Regions from separate parts of the Brevibacillus nigriterrae genome, predicted to be linked through region 1. Evidence: riboswitches for the same ligand, from Rfam matches in the RefSeq annotation. Region 1 holds a riboswitch; each other region holds the start of a gene.
The links. A riboswitch is a leader RNA that binds a small molecule or an ion and turns the genes downstream of it on or off. The one in region 1 is predicted to bind cyclic di-GMP.

Region 1 (4,542 bases):
CGTACGAAGGCTAGCTTGCAAGATCCTCTCTCCCTCCGCTGGTGAGAAATTCGCAAACGGCAAGCCTGATATAATGCAATCGACTTGTTTGCAATTTCGTTCTTGGGTAAACTCTGCCAAATCTTCGGCCTCCGTACCGAAATGAAACGAAGGATATTGCCGTTTCAAAGCACTGCGCATTTCATCGTCTTTCTCAATGATTACTGCTGTTGTTGCTGTTTTTTTATGAAGACTGATATATTCTGTAAACACTCCTGTGCCAGCACCTAATTCAACAATGAGATCAATTTCATTCCAGTCAACGTTTTCAAACATTTTTTTGGTCAAAAAGGTTGAACTGGGTGTCACACTGCCAATTTGACCTGGTGATTGAAGAAACTTGGTCAAAAAGGTATAACGGCTATTTGCTGCACTTAACAAGTTACTGCACCCCCAAAAGCTGGATAAGAAAAAGATAAATTCATTGCCTTCATTATCGTGGAATAATGGCGATCCAAAAACGAGCGTGCGCCGGATTATGCACTTGACTGTTGGCGGAGGATCCATCAGACCCAAGACGGATATATTGCCGCTAGTTCCTTCCGGCAGTAAATGAAAAAGAGCCTACCAATAAGGTAGACTCTTTTGAGTAGACTCTATTTATTTCCGTTGTATATTGCGTTTGGCAAACTGCTTTAATTCCCACAACAATTCTGATTCGATCGATTTATCTACATCAAATTGAACTCCGTAAGCAAAGTCCTTGCCACTTGGTTTCTTCCACACAATGTCACCAATCAGGTTTAACTGCTTGTCAATTAGTACAAATGAAAGCAAAATGCGAATTTTTGCTTTATCACTTGGAAGGTCTTGTTTGCATTCAAACTTGGCACCATGAAGGCTTATATCGTGAAGGAAGACGTGCTCTTCCATTTGAATATCATTCACGCCGTTTATTTCAACAATTGTGGACTTCGCATCTAATGGATTATTGAACACCATGCGGAACATCTCTTTGCGTTTATATTCCACAAATACTCCCTCCATCCATGTAACGGTCCACCTCTGATCGAACTAAACGTGTCTGGCAGCATGATTTAATGCTTCTGCAGATGAAGAAACCTTGATCGTCGCTGAACCAATTTCTTCGATGACAAAGACTAATTGTCCGATCTGTTCTTCGACATTCTGAATATCTGCAATACTGCTTCCCATAGACTTTACAATCTGATCAAAAGCTTCCTTCGTTGCTTTCGATTCAACCTGCCCTGTCTCAACCAAAGTCTGAACCTCTTTAATCGATTCTACTACTTCTTCTGAGAATTTGCTAGATTGAGCGATAAGCTCAGTAATCTGTTTGATGGAATGTTTGGTTTGCTCCGAAAGCTTGCGAACTTCACCGGCAACAACCGAGAAGCCACGGCCATGTTCACCTGCACGGGCCGCCTCGATTGCTGAGTTCAAAGCAAGGAGGTTTGTTTGCTCGGCAATATCCTGAACTAATCCGATGACATGGCGAATTTGATTGGAGGATTCATTTAGCTTGATGACAGTCTCTTCCATCTGCTGGGTGCTTGTGAAAATCTCTTCGATCCGCTTCTCCAAATAATTCAGGCGATCTTGTCCTTTGTAGGCGAGTTCCTGACTATCTTTTGATTTTAATGCACTTTGGCGAAATTGATGATTTACCTCGTTGCTATTCGCCACAAGCTGTTCAACCGAAGCACTTGTCTGTTCTGTTAGCGCTGCCAATTCTTCGCTTAAGGAAAGAACCTTGCTCTTTAATTCTTCTTTTACCTTTTCATATTGCATTTCTTGTTGGCGCATATTTTCCTTTTCGTACGCTTCCAACACAAGCTGTTGCTCGAAATTGAGGATTTTGGTAACAACCTTGGTAATCCGGATCATTTCTTCGCTATCTGTAATATTCTGATGAACAATATCTACTAATGTATTCTGCAAATTCTGAAATGCACCCATATACCACTTGGGAGCAAGCCCGATGTGTACATGTCGTTCGGCTACACGAATACGGCGTTGGAGGAACTCCTTGTCGATACGCCCGTTAAACATCTCAATGACATGATTTTGCAGAGTAACTTTCAGTTTATCAATGGTACTGTGTCGCTGAATAATTTGCTTCAAGAGTTCTACTTCCAATACCGATTGGTAAAAGCTTGATACGATTGCGTCCACATTTGTACGAATCAACGATTGAATGGATTTAGCAATTTGAATTTCCTCTTCAGTAAGCTGGATCATTTTCATTTGCAAATGTGTTTCGCTTCCTGGGGCTATGTTTACGGTTACTTTTTCGCTTTTCGCCTTATCAATCCATCTCTTTTGCGACTCTTGTTTCGAACCGAATGCTCTGGAGAAAAAATTCATAGTCGCGTCCCTCTCTTTGGTCGGTTGCACTACTAGCTCCAAATCATCCAAGTGCCCATATAGAGATGATTCTTCAAAGCTCCCATTTGATAAAAATATTTGTAAGAATGGCATTTTTCAACATTGTTATATTGGTAATATTTAATATATATACATTCTTAGCAATTTACAAGTAATTTCTACAAATTTCGACTCTTTTTTATGCATTTTTTGTATATATTTCCATTAAAAATGCCGACTCAATGGCCGGCTTGGTCAATACCTTAATACTCATCAATTCGAATCGTAGCATTGTACCCATTTCGCAAGGCTGCGATGGCTTCATCAACCGAAGCTGTTAGTGGGAAGAGCAGGTTCAGCTTGGAGATCATGAACAGCTCACGGATGATTTCGTCCTGGATAACGATGGCAATCTTTTGGATTCCAACTAACTTGGCGAAGTTAATTAATACCCCGAAACCGGTGCTGTCAATAAATTGCAACTCTGTCAAATCAATTATGAATCCATCTGCTTGACCAATAAATTCTTTCAGCTTGTTTTTGACCGAGTTGGTACTTCCGAATAACAGTTTTCCTTTTATACTGATTTTTTGATAACCGTTACCATTTTGAACCTGTATCTCCACAGGAGTGGAATTGTTGGACAAGTTATTCATTTTTGCGTCACCCGCTTTCTCAAACCCATAATAAACCGACCATCTTCCGCATGGTCATGCCAGACATCATCAACTAAATGACGCATGAACAAAATTCCTCTACCGTCCTCTTCCCAAATCAGGTCCTCCATACATCGCTCTTCCAGTTTTTTTTGTACTTCAAGCGGCAATCCGCCTGCAGAATCGATGATTTTGATTTCTATCTCTTCTTGTTTCACATCTATTTTCAATGATATATTTTGCTCTCTATACGCCTCGCCGTGACAACGTTTCATTGCTTCCACTGAATTAATGATTGCCTCATGAGCAGCAAGAACGAGCCTTTTGGTCTCTACTTGATTTACCCTCATGACTGTCCATTCACAAATTTGATCAAGAAACTCTACCATCTCTACTGTCGCAGGACACTCTATTTGAACATGTATCACGAGCTACCTCCCCCAAAAAATTGTTAGTGTGTCTCACCTGGCATACACACCGATACCACACAAATATCGTCTTTAGTCGTCAAGTCAGTTGTTTTCGCATCAAGCAGTCGGTCGAATAACGATTGGTGGCCTTCAAGGCTATAAGCAATAATCATGCGCTCAAGCTTTTCTCTACTATTCGCAGGTGATGGTCCGTAAGCTGCCAATAATCCGTCTGTATACAATAATAGATTACATGTTTCTTGGTAGGTCAGCTTGCCTTTTTGAAACGGGAAGGAGTCGAGAACCCCTAACGGAATGTTCCCTACATCTAAAAGTTTCAGCTCTCCCTTCTGGTGAAGATAGCCTGTTGGATGCCCTGCATTCACATATTCAATTGTTTTTTGCTTTGTATCGATCACTACATACAAACCAGTGACAAAAGTGACCATCGGTTGTTCTTCGTCTGCGAAAAGGGTAAGCATATGTGAATTCAATTCTTCCATTACCTTTCCAGGATCAGTCACACGGGTGATCAAGCCCCGAAGCAAGGCACGGATGGACATAATCACAAGTGATGCTGACACACCATGCCCCATCACATCAAGTATGATGATTCCATACCGATGCTCATCGATTGGATACCAGCTATACATATCACCAGACAACTGTTCAGAAGGCTGATACCTGGCTTCAATTGAGATATCTGCATTTTGCAGGGGCGGGGTCAACACACTTCGCTGGACTTTCTTGGCTAATTCCAGTTCATGCAAAATCTTTTCCTCCGCCAGTTTGCGAGCAGTGATGTCCTGTTTGATGGTTACATATTGATAAGGGCGTTTTTCTTCATTTAAAAAAGGAACAATCGTTGTTTCCACCCAGAAAATCGAACCATCTTTGGCTCTGTTCTGGATCTCACCTTTCCACACGATCCCTTGCGTAATTACTTTACTTACTTGCCCAAAAAAATCAGGCGCATTCTCTTCCGTATCGATAATCGAGTAATGTTGTCCAATCAGCTCATCTCTCGTATATTTGGACAACCTGCAAAAATTATCGTTAACGTACGTAATTATGGCGTTTTCATTTGTAATAGAGACCAACGCAGATTC
Region 2 (4,542 bases), on a different contig from region 1:
TCAGGCTTGGTCTTATCAATTTTAATTTTTTTGGAGACTTGTCCGAGTTCTTTTCCCTCTTCATCTTTTAAATAGACGGTTGCTGTATGTTTTCCTTCATCTGAGTATGAATAACTGTTTGAAAAAGGAGTGATTGCTCCATCGTCTATTTGAATACTTGTTTCTGTTTTTTCCGGGGCATCAGCAGTGATCGTAATATCTGATATTTTCCAAAGCTTTTTTCCTTCTTCGCCGCTGATCTGCACATCAAACGAGGTCGATTCCGCAGCGGGTTTCACTTGAATTTTTGTGGTATCTGCAAATATTTGATTGGGAATACAGATTGCAGATAGCAACGACACACTCAATAGAATTTTTGCTATTTTGGCAAACTTCATTTCATCACCTCAATAAAAGCTACTTTAAGATTTTTTTCACAGTCAGATTTCCGTTTTCGTCATACTCAAACACAACAATGTCGACCCCATCCTCCACAATTCTTTTCAGACGGTTTCCTTCATAGATGTATTCATATTTTTTCAGATTGGAAGTGGTGCCAGTTACCGTACTTAAATCGCTTTTGGCGTACAAACTGTTCTCTGCCAAAACACCAACGATATTTTCATCGTCCAGATTAAGGTCAGAAAAGGTATAGGAGGTTTCTTTTGTCTTTCCAACTGGCTTTTCATTGAGATAAACATGATAGGTGATGGAAGGATCATCCAAAGGTTCTCCACTTACTGGGCTCCAAGTCAGCTCAATCGAAGAGGATGTCAAGTTAACCTTCAGATTTTCCGGCTTAGCAGGCGGGGTATTCGCTCGAATAAATCCATACCCGTTCAATGCTCGCCATTCCCCACTGTTTCTCGCAAACATCGCATAGTAACTTTCCTCATTTGATTGGGTATCGGAATCTGTAAAAACAGGTTCGTCACTGGCATATACGGATACCCAATTCTCGTTTATCCATTTTACATAAGCAAAATTACTTCCACTCGACGTGGTCAACACATTATTATCACTCATTGCATTCAGCTCTACCGTATTCTGTGTTCCACTGTAGCGGGCATAATTATAGGTTGCTAGATAACCCGACTGGAAACTCCATGGTGACCAAGTGCCATCCCAACCAGCAACTCTGAAAAAAGTAAAGGAATCTCTTGGTACATCGAAAAGTGTAAAATTTGCCACTTCTCCACGATAAATGGTTTCCCATGTCTCACTTGATTCATCCCACTTTTGCAGTTCATAGAAATATGCTCCACGAGTCCAATTCAACGTAACGCTTGTTTCATCCATCCTGCTCACCCAGATGCTAGGCGCTTTTAGATGAAAGCTAGGTTGTGATGTGGTAGAATCACTACTTTTTTGGGATGGCTTCCAGGTCGGAGGGGCAGGAGAAAGATCAGGCAGCTCCGATTCGGGAGGCAGACTCGGTACAACTTCCTCAGTCTGATTTTCCTCTGCATAGACCCCGGAAGCAGGAATAAACAGTGTTGCAAAAGTAAGGGCCAACGCAGATAGAATGTGAATAACTAGTTTTATCATTTATGGATACATTCCCCTTTCATAAAATGAACTGCTAGTCTTTTGGTGCTTTTTCTACTAAATGAAACCGTAACTTTCATGTAATCCCCCTTTAAATGACAAATAAAAAAAGGCTACCTCAAAAAGAAATAGCCTTCGTTACCAAATGAATTTACGTTGATTCTGGATGCTTGGTAACCCGGCTGTCATTGCTCAGTAGAGCATTAGACCCGTGGCTTTGCGTCCCCACCTTTCAATGGGTTTGCCTTTATCGAAGCTGCGGATAATAAAGTAAAATAAGGAATTATGTAGAAATGCATTAATACTATAGTAGCAGAAAAGATATATTTCGACATACTTTTAGGATAAATTCATTATTTTGTCGATTTTCATTTTAATACTTTTTTATCAATAAGGATGTGACTATGTTAACACCTCCTTACTTCTTTTGGCACAATTCACACAGTAAAACAAAAAGGATCGCCCAGTAACAGCAATCCCCTGCAAGAATAAGTAATTCCCTTTTCCTATATAAAATTCACGTCAATACAAGCAAGTATCCTCTATAATCCACAAGAACTACTACCTTGTTCCTTCACCCCCAGCTTCACCAATATCTTCTCCAGCAAACAAAACCCGGTAAGCGAAGAAATAATCAGATTTACCCCTACAAAGGCAGTAAAGAGCAGCCAGTACGGACTCACCCATTGTGCTAGAGCCAGACTGAGCAAAATAAAGATTCCTGCCAATAGACGAATGATATTTCCTTTCCCGTTTGTTACAAACATTCCACCTCATCCTTTCCTCTTCCCATGCCGATCACATCGTCAGCACATTGGATATTGACATGCTTGTTTTTCAGCTTTGCTCTCTTGGTTTCGACCATCGCATAGATGATCGGTATGATGAACAGGGTTAATAATGTAGATGCGATTGTGCCAAACATCAAAGCGATGGCTAAGCCTTGGAAAATCGGGTCGAACAGGATGACCACAGCGCCTACGACAACAGCGGCGGCGGTAAGAATGATCGGCTTTGCACGAACGATTCCGGCTTCAATGACTGCCCACGTGAGCGAAGCACCTTCTTCCCGTCTCTGGATGGTGAATTCCACCAGGAGAATCGAGTTGCGGACAATAATCCCGGCGAGTGCGATCACTCCAATCATGGATGTGGCTGTGAAAAAGGCGCCAAACATCCAGTGGCCCGGGATCACGCCGATCAAGGTAAGCGGGATTGGTGACATAATGATGAGCGGTGTAATGAAGGATTGGAACCATCCTACAATCAAGAGATACATGACGACCATGGCAATCGCAAAAGCAATCCCCAAATCACGGAATACTTCATACGTAATCTGCCATTCTCCATCCCATTTCACACTGACGCCATCTTCCAGCCATGGCTGATTGATCAGATTTTGCTCAATGGTTACACCTGAAGGGGGCTTGATCTCCCCAATGCGATCCCACATTTTCGCCATTGCATAAGCAGGACTTTCCTCAAATCCCGCCACATCGGCTACAACATACGTGACGCTCTGCAAATTTTTGCGGTAAAGAGTAGGCTCCACACTGCCTTTTTCCACATGAACAATCTCTCCGAGAGAAATTTGTGTTCCCGCTTGTGTAGGAATCTGTATGCTGGTCAGCTTGTCAATTCCAGAACGATCACCTTTAGACGGTTGCACGTTAATAACGACAGGATTCAGCTCATGTGCCGGATGCAGAAGTCCAATTTGGGCGCCATCCAGCATGGTTTGTAATGTTTTTACAATGGATTGCTCATTGATTCCGTTCAGTCTCGCCTTGTCATTAATGGTAAAGCGATACTCGGTTTGTTCCGCTTCCTGGTAGGTGTCAACATCGACTACCCCTTCTGTCTCACGGAAAATCTGTTCTGCCTGCTTGGCTACCATTTGCTGTTCTTGTTTGTCATTTCCGTAGATTTCCAGGACAATGGTAGACAAAACTGGCGGCCCTGGAGGAACCTCTACGACTTTTACATTTGCCTGATAAGCACTTGCGATTTTTTGTATCTCCGGGCGAATGCGCTTGGCGATGTCGTGGCTTTGATCTTCACGCAAATGCTTATTCACCAGGTTAATCTGAATGTCTGCAACATTGTCACCTTTGCGCTGATAATAATGCCGGACCAATCCGTTGAAATTGAACGGAGAGGCAGTACCGATATACATTTCATAGTCGGTCACCTCATTGACAGAGGACACATAATCGCCAACGGCCTTCGTCGCCTTTGCTGTTTCCTCAAGTGTTGATCCCTCCGGCATATCAATGACAACCTGAATTTCGCTCTTATTGTCAAACGGCATCATTTTCATCGGGACGGCCTTGGTATAGAAGAACGAAAATGACCCAAGAAGGACGACCACAACTCCTGCCAGGAAAAGATAGCGTTTCTTGGCATCTCTGAGCATGTGCTGGATCGTAATGGCATACCATCTGGAAATGCCTTTCAGCTTTTCGTAATGGATCTCCTCGCCATTACCCGCCGGGGTATTTTTATGCTTAGATTTAGGCAAGTATCGATAGGCAAACCAGGGGGTGACCACAAAGGCTACCAGCAGCGAGAAGAACATCGCAACAGAAGCATTAATCGGAATCGGCGCCATATATGGCCCCATCAATCCACCGACAAAAGCCATCGGCATCAGCGTAGCAATGACTGTAAAGGTAGCAAGAATCGTTGGGTTCCCTACCTCATCCACCGCTAAAATCGCTGCCTGCATGGGGCTGTGCGTTCCCTTTTGTAACCAGCGATGAATGTTTTCCACGACGACGATCGCATCGTCTACGAGAATCCCAATAGCAAAAATGAGAGCGAACAATGTAACCCGGTTTAGTGTGTATCCATACATCTCGCTTAAAAACAGCGCCAGTGCCAGTGTCACAGGTACGGCAACACCTACAACGAGTGCCTCCCGCAGTCCCAAAGATACACCGATCAGTAATATGACCGATACGGTAGCGATTGCCAGGTGTTTGATCAACTCATCCGATTTCTCTTTTGCGGTTT
Region 3 (4,542 bases), on a different contig from region 1:
TCGGGAAGGAGTCTACCTTTCGGGAAGCGATTTCCGACCCCGATGCTCATTTGAAGTTGGCAGAAACATTGATTGAGCAACTGGTAAAGCGACTCAAAGCGAAATCACGAAAGGCGAAAACCATTTCGATTGTCTATAAGAAGGAGCGAAACGGCAGCTCATTTTCAAAAAGCTTCACATTGCCCAAGCCGACTGACTCAGCAGAAGAGATGAATGAAATCGTTCAAAAACTGTATACGGAGAACCTTTGGGAGATTCCTTTGTTCCTTTTTGGGGTTCGTTTATCCAATATTGAGGATGTTGTTTATGAACAACTCACTTTGGATGACTTTCATAAAATGCTATAGTGGCGGTTGCTTTCCTGTTTGAGTGGTGCAGAAGTAGTACATACTGCAATCAGGGGGTGCGGATATGTTCGTCCAAATCGCAAATAATCAGGAGAGTGGGTCCCAAGACATCTTTGTACTGGGTGAAAAGTTGCTTCGTGACCAAGAGGGAGTGTACCTACTCCCAGGTCGATTAATCTCAGGGTTGAAGGCAGAGGATTTACCATCGGGATTCCCATTTGGACTACTGGATCAGCTTCCTTCTGGCATTGGTTTTTATCGTGAAGATTCTGTGAAGGTCAGTCGAACCGGAATAAAACAAAGCTTGCACGTGCAGGTAACAACGACATATGTGCGTGCAGAGTGGGATGGTCTCTATTGTGTAGTGTCTACAATGGATACGAGACGTAGAGTGCTGGAAGATGCAGAAGAGTATGTTCTCGAGCAATTCTTGGTCAACGAACAAAAATGTGTACTTGCTTATTCGTTTCATTTTCCATGCGATAAGGAACAAGATCTGGAAGCAGTCATGGAGATGATCGCTGAGCGTGTAAGATGGGTTGAAGAGAAAGGAAATGAACAATTATTGTTTCGTACCTTTCATCCAAAAATACAATAGCACTTGGTAAATAGGCAGGTAGGTAGTGGGGGAGTACTTCAGAATCACTTTCCCACTGCCTTTTTTTGTTGAGGTCCCATGGCTAAAAAATGCTAGGTGGCGAAGACTATCTTTACTGAAAAATGATAAAATCCAGCCTAAGAGAAAGAAAGATGCTCCAATAGCCTGAGGTAGGTAAATATATCTATTGGAAATGCTAAATTTATCCAATTTTCACAAAGTAAAATCCTGATTAAAAATTTTTTATTATATCTAAACTAGATCATTGGAGAGATTTTCATGGGTTCGAAATTTAAGCTAAGAGAACGATGTCGAATAATATGCTAGGACGTAGAATGAAGCCAAGAGATCAGTCGACACGGCAACACTCGCTGAATCTCGATAAAGGCAAAGCTGATGAAAATCAGTGACGCAAAGCTAAAGGGGCTAAGGTGTTTAGGAGAAGCCTGACACTATGCCAGCCAGTTACCGAAAGATTACGGGTGTAGAATATATCTACTAGCAACCCCGCTTTCGGTATAGGCGGGGTTACTCTATGTCTAAAAGGAGGTGCACACCACATGCTGATCAATCTGTCGAACAATCAAATTCTGGCTAGTCAGATCGGACAAGCCTACACCTTCCTAGGAAGGTTGAAAGGGTTAATGTTCACGAAAGAATTGCCGACAGGTTGCGCTCTGCATATTCGACCCTGCCGATCGGTGCACACGTTTTTCATGAATTATTCCATTGATGTACTGTATCTGAATGCCGACTTGAAAATCGTTGCGATTGATGAGCAACTTCGTCCGGGAAAAGTTGGCCCAATCTATGCAGATGCAGTGTCTGTTATCGAACTTCCAGCAGGAGCAGCTCGTCAAACAGAAACTCAAATCGGACATTTCGTCCAACTACGACCATGAATGGATAAGGAGAGAAAGTCATGATGAACAAATTCAAAGGTTTGCTTGTAGAAGAACAAGGTCAAGGTATGACAGAGTACGGGCTAGTACTCGGCATTATTGCAGTGGCAGTAGTTGGAGCACTTGCAACGCTTCGTGGAGAAATTATCGAGATGTACAACAACGTAGTTACTCTAGTAACAAACCGTGAAGATGGTGGCGGAACACCGTAAACTCTAAAACGCAAAAAACTGCCAACGATCAACTTACTTCAATTCACCTAAAATCGACTACTTAAAGGAGAGTTTACTCATGATGAACAAATTCAAGGGCCTATTGGTAGAAGAACACGGACAAGGTATGACAGAATACGGACTCGTACTTGGAATTATCGCAGTGGCAGTTGTCGGAGCACTCGCAACGCTTCGTGGAGAAATTATGGAAATGTACAACAACGTAGTTACTTTGGTAACCAACCGTGAAGATGGTGGCGGAACACCGTAGTAAACCTCGATCAGAAAGCGAGTGATACCCATGCTTGCATCATTGCAACGTTTGTTCATGGACGAGCATGGACAAGGGATGACAGAGTACGGAATTGTGCTTGGTTTTCTCTCCATAGCGGCTTTGATTGCATTAGGCAGCTTGCGTACTGAAGTTGTCGAAATGTTCAGTAACATAACGAATGCACTAATCAGTCGTGATGGTGACGGCCCACAAGTATAGCAATTATTGATACCCTTCCATACAGAGGGCAAAAGATGGTGGCCTTGCGTGATGAACGTAGGGCCTCTCTTTTAACCAGGGGGTTCGGATAGGGGATCCAGGAGGAAATCAGCATGTTGCTTAACGGAGCACTCCTTTTGATTCTTTGTATCTGTTTTATCACCGACGTAGCGAATCGCAAAATTTATAATAAAGTCGTTTTTCCAGGCATTATTCTTGCACTTATCATTCATTTTTTCTCAGATGGATGGGCTGGACTGGGCTTTTCTGTCGGTGGATTTGCCATCGGATTACTACTCTTGCTCATTCCGTATTTATTAGGTGGTATGGGTGCAGGCGACGTAAAGCTGCTGGCATTAATCGGAGCATTCAAAGGGACTATATTTGTAGTTACTACGGCCATATACATGGCATTGCTCGGTGGACTCATCGCATTACTCATACTGATGGTGAAACGAGGGATCGGAAACAGTATTCGTTCCTTGATTATTAATTTCTGGTGTATCCGCAATGGTTGGATCTTGCCTTTTCGCACGGACAAAAGCGCTCTTGCGACAACTTATCCGTACGGTGTAGCTATTGTGGGAGGTGCCTTAATTACCTTGTATGCAAAGGGGATGGAGTACTTATGGTAAAGGATGAACAGGGGCAGTCCATGGTCGAAATGGCACTCCTTCTGCCAGTTATGCTTCTATTACTGGCCGGAATTTTTGACTTCGGCAGAGTGTTCTACTCCTATGTTCACCTGCAAATGGCTTCACAGGAGACAGTTCGTCTGGGTGGCCTGGGTAAACCAGATGCAGAAATCATTTCATTCGCCCGAAACTATGTTCATATTGGCGAGACCGATTTATTACAGGTTCAAGTGAGTCCTACACAAGAAACAAGAACGCCAGGGGGATATGTCACTGTCACTCTTGTGTATCCGGTGGAATTGATGACACCGGTTTTATCCAAGCTTTTTCCCTCACCTATCATTCTATCAGCCAATTCTACGATCAGGGTGGAGTGAGTAATCGATGATTTCATTTTTCAAAGGTCTCCTAAAACAGGAAGAAGGAAATGCGGTTCTTCTCATATCGCTGTCCATGGTGGCACTTCTGACAATGGTTGGGCTTGTCATCGATGGAGGCAATCTCATGTTAAACAGGGCAAAACTGCAAAAAACCGCCAATGCCGCTGTACTTTCAGGTGCACAGGAACTGACCAATACAGAATTAAAAGTAAATGAAGTAATACAAACCATTTTAAGAGAGCACGAAGAAGAAGATAGTTTGCAAGACATTGTAGTGAGTATGGAAGATAAAGTTTCCATTGATCTGGAAAAGCAGGTACCATTAACCTTCTCACGACTATTCGGGAGAGAGACCGCACCTGTTTCGGCACATGCAGCGGCTGAACTGGGAGTGATGGGTCGAGCCAAAGGGGCAGCTCCCTTGGGTATAGATGAATCAATCGAGTTGGAGTATTTCAAAGAGTATAAATTGAAGGTTGATCAGACGGATGTTGATCAAGGTTACTTCGGAGTCCTTGCCTTAGGTGGCACGGGTTCAGAAACCTATGAAGAAAATCTGCGTCACGGGTACCAAAATGAAATCAAAGTAGGCGACGTGCTGGATACACAAACAGGAAATATAGCAGGTAAGACAAGGACAGTGGTGCGTGAGCGTGTAAATGGGTGCTCGGAAAACCCTCGTGATGTAAATGATCGGGATTGTTCACGAGTGATTTTGATTCCTGTCTATGAGGCGTTGGGTGACCCGGACAAACAATTAAAAAGCGTTCGGGTAAAAGGCTTTGCTTATTTCTACATTACGGATCCGATGAGCGCAACGGATACGGCCATCACAGGAATGTTCATCAAACGTGCCGGAACAGGATTCACGAAACCAGACAGTGTTGCACACGGTGCATTTAGCATCAGACTAACAGAGTAGGTGGAAACTATGAGATCCAAAATTATCCTCTTTGTAGCATTAGTTATGGGTGG

Region 2: it holds a riboswitch for cyclic di-GMP, as region 1 does, so the genes downstream of both, ACPW7N_RS04195 (fibronectin type III domain-containing protein) here and ACPW7N_RS15515 (protoglobin domain-containing protein) in region 1, are expected to answer to the same signal.
Region 3: it holds a riboswitch for cyclic di-GMP, as region 1 does, so the genes downstream of both, ACPW7N_RS08165 (DUF192 domain-containing protein) here and ACPW7N_RS15515 (protoglobin domain-containing protein) in region 1, are expected to answer to the same signal.

The regions. Positions count from the first base shown of each region.
Region 1 covers NZ_JBNCMT010000020.1:30,759-35,300, reverse strand. Annotated here, with positions in the region: gene ACPW7N_RS15525 (class I SAM-dependent methyltransferase) at 1-420, opposite strand, end outside; gene ACPW7N_RS15520 (PilZ domain-containing protein) at 640-1,011, opposite strand; gene ACPW7N_RS15515 (protoglobin domain-containing protein) at 1,054-2,367, opposite strand; cyclic di-GMP riboswitch class II at 2,378-2,460, opposite strand; gene ACPW7N_RS15510 (STAS domain-containing protein) at 2,631-3,023, opposite strand; gene ACPW7N_RS15505 (ATP-binding protein) at 3,020-3,451, opposite strand; gene ACPW7N_RS15500 (SpoIIE family protein phosphatase) at 3,475-4,542, opposite strand, start outside.
Region 2 covers NZ_JBNCMT010000004.1:55,971-60,512, forward strand. Annotated here, with positions in the region: gene ACPW7N_RS04190 (Ig-like domain-containing domain) at 1-377, opposite strand, end outside; gene ACPW7N_RS04195 (fibronectin type III domain-containing protein) at 397-1,527, opposite strand; cyclic di-GMP riboswitch class I at 1,697-1,783, opposite strand; gene ACPW7N_RS04200 (YgaP family membrane protein) at 2,070-2,294, opposite strand; gene ACPW7N_RS04205 (efflux RND transporter permease subunit) at 2,285-4,542, opposite strand, start outside.
Region 3 covers NZ_JBNCMT010000008.1:97,667-102,208, reverse strand. Annotated here, with positions in the region: gene ACPW7N_RS08175 (Y-family DNA polymerase) at 1-347, shown strand, start outside; gene ACPW7N_RS08170 (hypothetical protein) at 412-945, shown strand; cyclic di-GMP riboswitch class I at 1,322-1,418, shown strand; gene ACPW7N_RS08165 (DUF192 domain-containing protein) at 1,506-1,847, shown strand; gene ACPW7N_RS08160 (Flp family type IVb pilin) at 1,868-2,059, shown strand; gene ACPW7N_RS08155 (Flp family type IVb pilin) at 2,139-2,330, shown strand; gene ACPW7N_RS08150 (Flp family type IVb pilin) at 2,361-2,552, shown strand; gene ACPW7N_RS08145 (A24 family peptidase) at 2,666-3,187, shown strand; gene ACPW7N_RS08140 (TadE/TadG family type IV pilus assembly protein) at 3,181-3,564, shown strand; gene ACPW7N_RS08135 (Tad domain-containing protein) at 3,572-4,489, shown strand; gene cpaB (Flp pilus assembly protein CpaB) at 4,499-4,542, shown strand, end outside.